Regions from separate parts of the Pusillimonas sp. SM2304 genome, predicted to be linked through region 2. Evidence: predicted binding sites of a transcription regulator. Region 2 holds the regulator's gene; the other holds the start of a gene.
The links. The regulator LexA, encoded in region 2, represses DNA repair genes until DNA is damaged. The targets are predictions, from matches to a motif close to ACTGTATNNNNATACAGT.

Region 1 (5,382 bases), on a different contig from region 2:
GCAGGGGATCGTGATGACCATAGGCGTCGTCTATCTGGCGCAGGGCGCCTATGTGCTGGCGACGCGCTAGGCATCTGGCCGGCGGGCGCCGTATTCAAGCCCCTTTATAGGCAAGCCCAAAAGCCAGGCCCGCCATGATGACGGCGATGCAGCCGTCCAGTATCCGCCAGGCGCGCGGGTTGGCAAAGAGCGGGGCAAACAGGCGCGACCCCACTCCCAGTACCGCCAGCCAGATCAGGCTGGCGGTGAAAGCCCCTGCCGCAAACCCATCGCGGGCGTCGCCGAAGCTGTGGGCCAGCGACCCCACCACCATCATGTCCAGCCAGAAATGGGGGTTGAGCAGGCTGAAGCCCATGGCGCCCAGCAATGCCGCGCGCCGGGACGGCACTGCCTGTTCGGCCAGGGCCAGCGCCGAACCCTTGCTGAGCGCGCGGCGCGCCGATTGCAAGGCATACCAGAGCAGAAAAGCCACACCGAACCAAAGAATCACGGCGGTCAGCCAGGGAAACCAGACGGCGATGGTCTGCAAGCCCCAGACACTGGCAAAGATAAAGACCAGGTCGATCAATCCGCAGGTCAGCAGAATGCTGAACAAGTGCGAGCGCATCAGCCCTTGCCGCAGAATGAAAGCGCTTTGCGCGCCCACGACCGCAAACAGCCCCAGGCCGGTGGCGGCGCCGCTGGCCCAGGCCGAGAAGAACGAGGAGTTGGTGATGAGCGAAAACATGAATCAGTCCAGCGATTGTTGCAAAAGCAGCCTTGCCGGCGGCATGAGGCTGAATGGCGCTATTCTGATCGGCGTACTATATAAAATAAAACTAAATTAAGTAATGTATATTAAGCAATACTTAATTTAGGGATGGGCCAGACATGCATATCGACCACGCCAACTTGCGTGCCTTGGCCGCGGTGGTGCGCGAGGGGAGCTTCGAACGGGCGGCGGCCGCGTTAAGCGTGACGCCCTCCGCGGTGTCGCAGCGTATCAAGTCGCTGGAAGAGCGCATGGGCAGGCTGCTGGTGCAGCGCACGGTGCCCGCCGTGGCCACGCCCGACGGGCACGTACTGGTGCACTTGGCCGAACAAACCGCCTTGCTCGAGCATGACGCCCTGAGCCGGCTCGGCGTCGAAGATCCTGCGCAGCAGGCCAGTATCGCCGTGGCGGTCAACCACGACAGCCTGGAAACCTGGTTCATGCACGCCGCCGAGCTGTTCGCGTCCCGCACGCACACGACGCTGGATCTGCAGTCCGAAGACCAGGACCATACGGCGGAGCTTTTGCGCAAGGGGGCGGTCCTGGGGGCCGTCACCACACTGGCCGACCCCGTGCAGGGTTGCAGGAATCACGCGCTGGGCAGCATGCGCTATGTCGCCACCTGCTCGCCTTCGTTCCACGCGCGTCATTTTGCCGCTGGGCTGAATGCGCGCGCCCTGGAGTCGGCCCCCGTCCTGGTTTTCAATCGCAAAGACGCATTGCAGGCCCGCTTCGCCCAGAAAGTCATGCGCGGCGCGGCCTGGCGGCCCCCCGTATGGTGGCTGCCGTCTTCGCGGGCATTTGTGCAGGCCACCCTGGCGGGGCTGGGCTGGACCATGAATCCGCTGCCGCTGATCCAGCAGCATCTGGATGAAGGCCGCCTGGTGCCGCTGCGCGCGCGGGCCTGGGAAGACGTTCCGCTGTATTGGCAGCATTGGCGCGTGAACTCGCAAGCCATGGATGCCCTGACGGAGTCGGTGCTGAAGGCGTCGGGCAGCCTGGTGCGCAAGCGGTAATCGCCGGCATGCAGGCCTTACGGGTATGCCCTAATGTATATTCAAATCGTATCAGGATCGATATAAATAATATTAGACAAGCGATATCGGTTGATCGCATAGTGTCCCGCATCGCTTGATGGGCTTCAAGCTAAAAACATACGGCCCCATCCTGATAAAACTTCGGAGGAAGACATGGCATTGCAGACAAAGTTTGCCCAAATCGTAGCGGCCGGCGCATTGGCGCTGATGGCGGGCACCGCATTTTCCAAGACGACGATACGCGCCAGCAGTTGGCACCCGCCCAAGCATCCCGGCGTGGTCGGCGGGTATGTGCCGTTCATGGATTACGTCAAGGAAGCCTCGAAAGGCGATATCGACTTCAAGTTCTGGAGCGGCGGCGCGCTACTGGGCGCGACCGATACGCTGCCGGGCATACGCAATGACGTGGCCGATATCGGCGTACTGGCCCTGACGTACTTCCCGGCCGAGTTTCCGTATTTCCAGCTGATCTCCGACCTGGCCATGCTGTCGAGCAATCCGCCGGCCGTCGCGGCCGCGGTGACCGAATTGGTGACGCTGCACTGCGAACCCTGCCGCAAGGACTTTACCGACAAGGGCCTGGTGTTCACCTCGTCTTACTCCACGACGCCGTACACGCTGATCGCCAAGACCCCGCTCAAGGCGCCCGCCGACTTGCAGGGCAAGAAGTTCCGTTCGGCCGGCACGGTATGGGACAGGTGGACGCAGCATGTGGGCGGCACCTCGGTCAATGTTTCCGCCGCTGAAATGTTCGAGGCGCTGGACCGGGGCGGTGTGGATGTGGCCGTGTTCTCGCCCTCGGCCCTGCAATCATACAGCCTGTGGGATGTGGCCAAGTACGATGTGATGCTGCCTTTAGGGACTTACGCAGCCATGTCCTTGTTCACGATGAATCAGGATTTCTGGAAAGACCTGACCGATGACCAGCGCCGCATTCTGCTCGACGGCTCGGCGGTCGGCGCAATCGGCGTGACCTTCGAATACATGAACAGCGATGAAAGCGCGATGAAGCTTGCCAAAGAGCATCAGGTCAACATCCTGGAGCCAAGCCAGGAACTGCTGGACCAGCGTGAAGCCTTCGTCGAGAAGGACCTGGTTCAAGCCGCCGCCATTGCCAAAGCGCGCTATCGCATCAATGACGCGGAAAAATGGATAGAACAATACCGCGAGCTGCTCAAGAAATGGGACGGCATTGTCGAGCAGACGGGCGGCGATCGCCAGAAGCTGGTCAAAGCCATGCAGGACGAAATCTACGCCAAGATCGATCCTTCCTCGTACGGCATGTAAACCCGCCGTCATCGATGACCCCCTTACCAGAGATCGCCTATGGCCAGCCTTGTCAGATATCTTGAGCGAATATTTCTCGTCGCCGGCGCGCTGGCCCTGCTGGGCATGATGCTGCACGTGACGGCCGACGTGATTGCCAAGTACGTGTTCAATTCCCCGGTTCCACTGACCATGGAAATGGTCACTTACTACTACATGGCGGCCGTGGTGTTTTTGCCCTTGTTTTCACTCGAACGCAAGGGGGCCAGCCTGGTCCATGTCGAACTGGTCTATGGCATGTTGTCGCTTCGCCTACGCAGGGTGCTGCTTCCGGCGGCCCTGCTGCTGGCTGCGATGTTCTGCGCATGCGCCGCTTATGCGGCGTGGAAGCCCGCCATGCAGGCATTGGGCGCCGGCACCTATGCGGGAAGCATCGTGGTCGTGTCGATCTGGCCCACGCGCTTTCTTCCCGTCATCGGTTTTGGCTTGCTGGCCTTTACGCTGGCGATCAAGGCATTCAGCACCATTCGCCACGGCATCAGCCAGGACGACGAGGATCTGCTCGAATCCGTGTCGCTTGAAGGGAAAGAATAGTTTATGGACGGCATTACTTTAGGTTTTTCAGGGCTGATCCTTGTCGTCGTGTTGCTGATGTTGCGGGTTCCTGTGGGTGTTGCGCTGGGCGGCGTCGCCTTCGGCGGCATCTGGGCCTACGTCGGGCCGCGTGCGGCGTGGGGCACTTTGTCGCAGATCCCGTACGAGTTCACGGCGCACTGGACGCTGAGCTCCATTCCCATGTTCCTGTTGATGGGCTATGTGGCCTATTACTCCAAGATCACTGAAGCGCTGTTTCGTACGGCGCAGTTGTGGCTGGGCCGCTTGCCCGGAGGGCTGGGCATTGCCTCGGTCTCGGGCGCGGCGGGTTTTGCGGCTGTGACGGGGTCCAGCCTGGCCGCGGCCGCGGCCATGGGCCGGATTGCAGTGCCCGAAATGACGCGCCTGGGCTACCAGCCCGGTTTTTCGGCGGGTATTGTCGCGGCGGCGGGCACAATAGGCTCGATGATACCGCCCAGCATCATCATGATCGTCTATGGGGTGTTTGCCGAAGTGTCCATCGGGCAGCTATTCATCGCGGGCGTGATCCCGGGCATACTGACGGCGATCTTCTATTCCATCGTCATTGCGACCCGCGTCACGATCACGCCGTCGATCGCGCCACGCATGCCGGCGCTTCCGCCGCTGTCGGTCAGGATGCGCTCCCTGCTTGAAATCTGGCCTTTTGTGCTGTTGGTCATCGGCGTATTCGGCGGCTTGTTTTCAGGCGTCTTCACGCCGACCGAAGCGGGCGCGGTGGGGGCTTTCCTTGCCTTTGTGATTGCGTTGCTGAAACGCGCCCTGACATGGAGCGTTGTGCGGCAGGCCGTGGTCGAGACCATACGCGGCACGGCGTCCATTTTCTTCATTGCCATCGGCGCCGCGCTGTTGACGCGCTTCCTGGCCATGACCGGCTTGCCCGATTTCATGTCGGAGCACATTACGTCCATGGACGTGCACCCCCTGGTCCTGATGGGGGCGATTGCGCTGCTGTATCTGTTTCTGGGTATGTTCCTGGATCCGCTGGGCTGCATGCTGCTGACGCTGCCCATTGTATTGCCCATACTCGAGGCCCAGGATGCCAATCTGGTCTGGTTCGGCATACTGCTCGTCAAGTTCCTGGAGATCGGCTTGATCACGCCGCCGGTCGGCCTGAACGTCTTCGTCATCAAGGAAATCGTCGGCAACAAAGTGCCGCTGGCCCAGATTTTTGGCGGCGTGACCTGGTTTATTGTGTCCGACCTGGTATTGGTGATGCTCATGGTGCTGGTGCCGTCTATCGTCCTGTTCCTGCCGCAGTTCGTGCAATGACGTAACGGACGGGGCGGCGGCATCCGCCGCCGGCGCAAAAAAGGGCAGGCCGCAAGCCTGCCCTGTTGGTTGACGGCCGCGCAGCCTTATCTTCCGGCCTGTTTTGCGCTGATGCCGTCGGCCACGCCCATATCCGTTTTGGGGACGTCCTGAATGATCACGCGGATGTCCTTGGGCGATATGCCTATGCTGGCGCTGCCCGCTTGATTCAAGGCCAGAATAAGCGCGGCCTTTTGCGCCTCGGTTCGCCCTTCGATCAGGTAAGCGATAAAGGTGAGCAGGTCGGCGCCCAGTTTCCCGGCCACAATGGTTTCCTGGCTTTCCTGCAGGAAGATGCGGATGCTGGGCAGTGGCGCCTGTATGCTGTCTGCAATCGCTTGCGTCGCGTGTTCAAGCAAGGCGGTTTTTTGAGCGGCGCTGTAG
Region 2 (5,382 bases):
TGATTCCGCTGTTTGTCGGCCGCCCGCGCTCCATCAAGGCGCTGGAGCTGGCCATGGAATCAGGCAACAACATCATGCTGGTGGCGCAAAAGTCGGCCAGCAAAGACGATCCTACCCCCGAAGACCTGTACAGCATCGGTTGCGCCGCCAGCATTCTGCAAATGCTCAAGCTCCCCGACGGCACTGTCAAAGTCTTGGTCGAGGGCCTGCAGCGCGCCACCATCCAGTCGGTACGCGAAGCGGACACCCATTTCATGTCCATCGTCGTGCCGATCGCACCGGATGCGGACGAGGGCGCCGAATCCGAAGCCCTGCGCCGCGCGGTGGTCGCGCAGTTCGAGCAATACGTCAAGCTCAACAAGAAAATCCCTCAGGAAATACTCACTTCCCTGACGGGGATCGATGACGCCGGCCGTCTGGCCGACACCATTTCGGCCCATTTGCCGCTCAAGCTCGAGCAAAAACAGCAAATGCTCGAGGTCACCGGCACGTCGGAACGGCTTGAAAACCTGCTGGCCCAGTTGGAATCCGAAATCGACATCCTTCAGGTCGAGAAGCGCATTCGTGGCCGCGTCAAGAAGCAGATGGAAAAAAGCCAGCGCGATTACTATCTGAATGAGCAGGTCAAGGCCATACAGAAAGAGCTGGGCGAAGGCGAAGAAGGCGCAGACATCGAAGAGCTCGAAAAGAAGATCACGGCAGCGCAACTGCCCAAGGAAGCCCAGAAAAAGGCCGACGCGGAGCTCAAGAAGCTCAAGCTGATGTCGCCCATGTCGGCGGAAGCCACCGTGGTGCGCAATTACATCGATACGCTGATCGGCCTGCCGTGGCGCAAGAAAAGCCGCATCAACAACTCCATTTCGAATGCGGAAGGCGTGCTGGATGCCGACCACTATGGCCTGGAAAAGGTCAAAGAGCGCATTATCGAATACCTGGCTGTCCAGCAGCGGGTCGACAAGCTCAAAGCGCCCATCCTGTGCCTGGTCGGCCCTCCCGGCGTGGGCAAGACCTCGCTGGGCCAATCCATTGCCCGCGCCACGAACCGCAAGTTCGTGCGCATGGCGCTGGGCGGCGTGCGCGACGAGGCCGAGATCCGCGGCCACCGCCGTACCTATATCGGTTCGATGCCGGGCAAGATTCTGCAGAACATGGCCAAGGTCTCTGTGCGCAACCCCTTGTTCCTGCTCGACGAGATCGACAAGATGGGTGCGGATTTCCGTGGCGACCCGTCCTCGGCCCTGCTCGAGGTGCTCGATCCCGAACAGAACCACACATTCCAGGACCACTACATCGAGGTCGATTTCGATCTGTCCGATGTCATGTTCGTGGCCACCAGCAATACGCTGAACATTCCGCCTGCCCTGCTGGACCGGATGGAGGTCATTCGCCTGTCGGGTTACACCGAAGACGAGAAGGTGCATATCGCTTTCGACCACTTGCTGCCCAAGCTCATGAAGAACAACGGCGTGCAAGAGGGCGAAGTCACCATTGAAGAGTCGGCGGTACGCGACATCGTGCGTTATTACACGCGTGAAGCGGGTGTCCGGGCGCTCGAGCGTGAAATCAGCAAGATCTGCCGCAAGGTGGTCAAGAAGCTGCTGGCTACCAACCCATCGGTGCGCACGCGCGGCCGCAAGACGGCGCAGTCCGCGCAGAATGTGGAGCGTGTCACAGTCACCTCCGACAACCTCAGCGACTTCCTGGGTGTGCGGCGTTTCAATTTCGGCATGGCCGAGAAAGAAAACAAGATCGGCCAAGTCACCGGCCTGGCCTGGACGGAAGTGGGCGGCGACCTGCTGACCATCGAAGTGGCGGACATGCCCGGAAAGGGCGTGGTACTGCGTACCGGCTCACTGGGCGATGTCATGAAAGAGTCGGTGGAAGCGGCGCGTACCGTGGTGCGCGCTCGTGCCCAGAAATGGGGTATTCCGAACACGGCTTTTGAAAAACGCGACCTGCACGTGCACTTTCCGGAAGGGGCGACGCCTAAAGACGGCCCTTCGGCGGGCATTGCAATCACCACGGCCATGGTCTCGGCGCTTACGGGCATTCCCGTGCGGGCCGATGTCGCGATGACCGGTGAAATCACGCTGCGCGGCGAAGTGCTGGGTATCGGCGGCTTGAAGGAAAAGCTGCTGGCGGCGCATCGCGGCGGCATCAAAGTGGTGATGATCCCCGAGGAAAACGTGAAGGATCTGGCCGATATCCCCGACAACGTCAAGAATCACCTGGAGATCATTCCGGTGCGCTGGATAGACCGGGTGCTGGAAGTCGCCTTGCAGAACATGCCCACGCCGCTGTCAGACGAGGAAGTGGCGCGGCTGGCCGCCGAGGCGGTGGCCAATGCCAAGCCCGCTGAAGCGCAAGAAGGCGTCATGAAGCATTGATGACGCGCAGTTGATGAACCCGCCGTCATGGCGGGTTCACTGGCAGTTTGTCCCAGGCCAGGCCCTGATCGATCAGGGCCTGGCCTGTTTTTCTGAATGCGCTTTGTGTTGCCGCATGCCTTACGCATGCCGCATGCGGGGCATGTCCAGGCAATTGTGCTCGATATCTATAGGCCGGTTGGCGCGCGACACATAGGCATGCGTGGTGCGCTGAACGATTTGCGAGATAAGCTCCACAAACCGGATCGAAGCCCTGGGGGACACAACGACGCCCAGCAGCAATGTTCGCAGGTCGACAAGAAGCCGCATGGGATTATGCCTGGGATCGCCCTGATAGGCGTCGCCCTGGGCGTTCACGATGACAAGCAGCGTCTCGTCCTCGAGCAGGGGCAGCACGGTGGACTGCGGGGGCCTTGGTGTGCCGGGCAGCGGGATGACGCGGCATGTCTGTTCGATAAATACATCGGTGCCTTCGCATGGAATCAAGGATGCCGACAGGGCGCTGATGCTTGAAATCAGATAGATCGATGGTTCAGCGGGCTCATCCGGCCACCAGTCAATGGCATGCTCATGGTCCAGCATCGCCCAGGATTGAAACCGCAGGCTGGCCGCATCGTCGGTGCTGTCTGCTGCTTCCCGATGCGGGTAGCGCTGGATTCCAAGCCGGAACGGGTCCGCACGGCCAAAGGTCATTTGACTGAATGTCATCAGGTCGATCAGATCATAGAAGCTGACCGTCCTGAAAATCCGCTTATCCTGATCGAGGCCTGGATTGATGTGAATATCCCCCATGCTTCAAACTCCTTCCAGGCCAAAGCGGCCTGCGTACTGGGCACCCCTTGAATCTTAGTCAAAAGCAAAGGCGCCCAACATTACGGTCTCCTTACCGTTTCGTAATGTTGGGCGCGTGGCAGGTGCCGATACGCGAAACCGGCGTGTGAGGCCGGCTGAAGCACGCCTAGTGCAAGGGCGTGTTCCGGATGAGGCCGACGGCGATGCCTTCGATGGAGAACTCGTCGTCAGCGGTGACGATGATGGGCTGGAAGTCGGGGTTTTCAGGCAGGAGCTCGATGCGCTTGCCGGCGCGGGCAAAGCGTTTGACCGTGACGTCTTCGCCGATACGGGCGACCACGATCTGGCCATTGCGGGCATCGGGCGATTTTTTGACGGCCAGCAGGTCGCCGTCGAGGATGCCGGCGTCGCGCATGCTGAGGCCGCGCACACGCAGCAGATAATCGGGCGTCTGGCTGAACAGGGCGAGTTCGATGCCGACTTCGCGCTCGACGTGTTCCGCTGCGAGTATGGGGTTGCCCGCCGCCACGCGGCCGACCAAAGGCACCATGAGCTGTGTGACCGCCGACGAGGCGCGGCCCAGCAGGGAGCCTGCGTGCTGCGCGCCGGCCAGGCTGCCGCCGGTAAGCCGTATGCCGCGCGAGGCGCCCGCGGTGAGTTCGATGGCGCCTTTTCGAGCCAGGGCCTTCAGGTGGTCTTCGGCGGCATTGGCCGATTTGAAACCCAGGGCGCGGGCGATTTCAGCCCGGGTGGGCGGGAAGCCCGTGCGGGTGATTTCGCTGCGGATGAGTTCGAGTATTTGCTGCTGACGCTCGGTAAGCTTGACGGCCATGACGATCCAGACTGTATTTATATACAGTCTGGATTTTGCAGTATTTCAGGGGAAAGATCAAGCCTGTGCACGCGGGGATAGGCAAACAGGCGATGCCCGCCAGGAAGGCGGGCGCTTGCTTAGGCCAGGACTTTGGCGATGGACGCGGCCACGTAATCGATATTGCGGCTATTGAGCGCCGCCACGCAGATGCGGCCGCTGCTGACTGCGTACACGCCATGTTCTTCCCGCAGTTGGTCCACTTGGGCCGCCGTCAGGCCGGAATACGAGAACATGCCGCGCTGGGCCAGCACGAAATCGAAATTCTGCGTGACGCCGTGGGCCTTGAGTTTTTCGACCAGTTGCACGCGCATGGTGCGGATGCGGTCGCGCATGGCCGCCAGTTCAGTGGTCCACAGGGTGTAGAGCTCGGGGGTATTGAGTACCGTGGAGACCACTGTGCCGCCGTGCGTGGGCGGGTTGGAGTAGTTGGTGCGAATGACGCGCTTGAGCTGGCTGAGCACGCGCCCGCTTTCTTCCTTGCTGGACGAGACCAGGGTCAGGGCGCCGACCCGTTCGCCGTACAGCGAGAACGACTTGGAGAAAGACGAACTGATGAACATGGTGAGGTCGTGCTGGGCGAACAGGCGCACCACGGCGGCGTCTTCTTCCAGGCCTTCGCCAAAACCCTGGTAGGCGATGTCCAGGAAGGGCACCAGGTTTCTGTCTTTGACGACCTGGACGATCTGCTGCCATTGCTCGAAGCTAGGGTCCACGCCGGTGGGGTTGTGGCAGCATGCGTGCAGGACGACGATGGTCTGCTCGGGCAGGGCCTGGAAGCAGGCCAGCATGGCGTCGAAGTTCAGGCCATGGCTGGCCGCGTCGTAGTAGGGGTAGGTCTCGACCTGGAATCGGGCGCGCTCGAACAGGGCGCGGTGGTTTTCCCAGCTGGGGTCGCTGATGAGCACCTTGGAGTCTGGCAGGATCTGCTTCAGGAAGTCGGCGCCGATCTTGAGCGCGCCGGTGCCCCCCAGGGCCTGGGCGGTCAGGACGCGGCCGCCGGACACCAGGGGCGAGTCGTGTCCGAGCAGCAAAGTCTGCGCGCCTTTGTTGTACCCCGGGATGCCTTCGATGGGCAGGTATCCGCGCGCGGCATGCGCTTCGATGCGCGCGACTTCGGCTTTGCTGACCGCGTCAAGCAAAGGAATGCGCCCTTCGTCGTCGTAGTACACGCCGACCCCCAGATTGACCTTGCCCGCGCGGGTGTCGGCGTTATATTGTTCGTTCAGGCCAAGAATGGGGTCGCGCGGAGCGAGCTCGACGGATTCGAAGAGAGATTTCATTTGGGGAGTATGAAGGTAGGTAGAGAAAGAGGTAGCAATAGTGTGATAA

Region 1: a site for LexA is predicted at 1,800-1,817, ahead of RE432_RS01705 (C4-dicarboxylate TRAP transporter substrate-binding protein). Genes of this name have one in related genera too.

What each region holds. Positions count from the first base shown of each region.
Region 1 covers NZ_JAVLUJ010000001.1:365,840-371,221, reverse strand. Annotated here, with positions in the region: gene RE432_RS01720 (TSUP family transporter) at 1-70, shown strand, start outside; gene RE432_RS01715 (LysE family transporter) at 95-727, opposite strand; gene RE432_RS01710 (LysR family transcriptional regulator ArgP) at 871-1,767, shown strand; gene RE432_RS01705 (C4-dicarboxylate TRAP transporter substrate-binding protein) at 1,942-3,075, shown strand; gene RE432_RS01700 (TRAP transporter small permease subunit) at 3,115-3,648, shown strand; gene RE432_RS01695 (TRAP transporter large permease) at 3,652-4,959, shown strand; gene RE432_RS01690 (tautomerase family protein) at 5,046-5,382, opposite strand, start outside.
Region 2 covers NZ_JAVLUJ010000002.1:817,815-823,196, forward strand. Annotated here, with positions in the region: gene lon (endopeptidase La) at 1-2,387, shown strand, start outside; gene RE432_RS12895 (hypothetical protein) at 2,508-3,179, opposite strand; gene lexA (transcriptional repressor LexA) at 3,346-4,011, opposite strand; gene RE432_RS12905 (amino acid aminotransferase) at 4,131-5,333, opposite strand.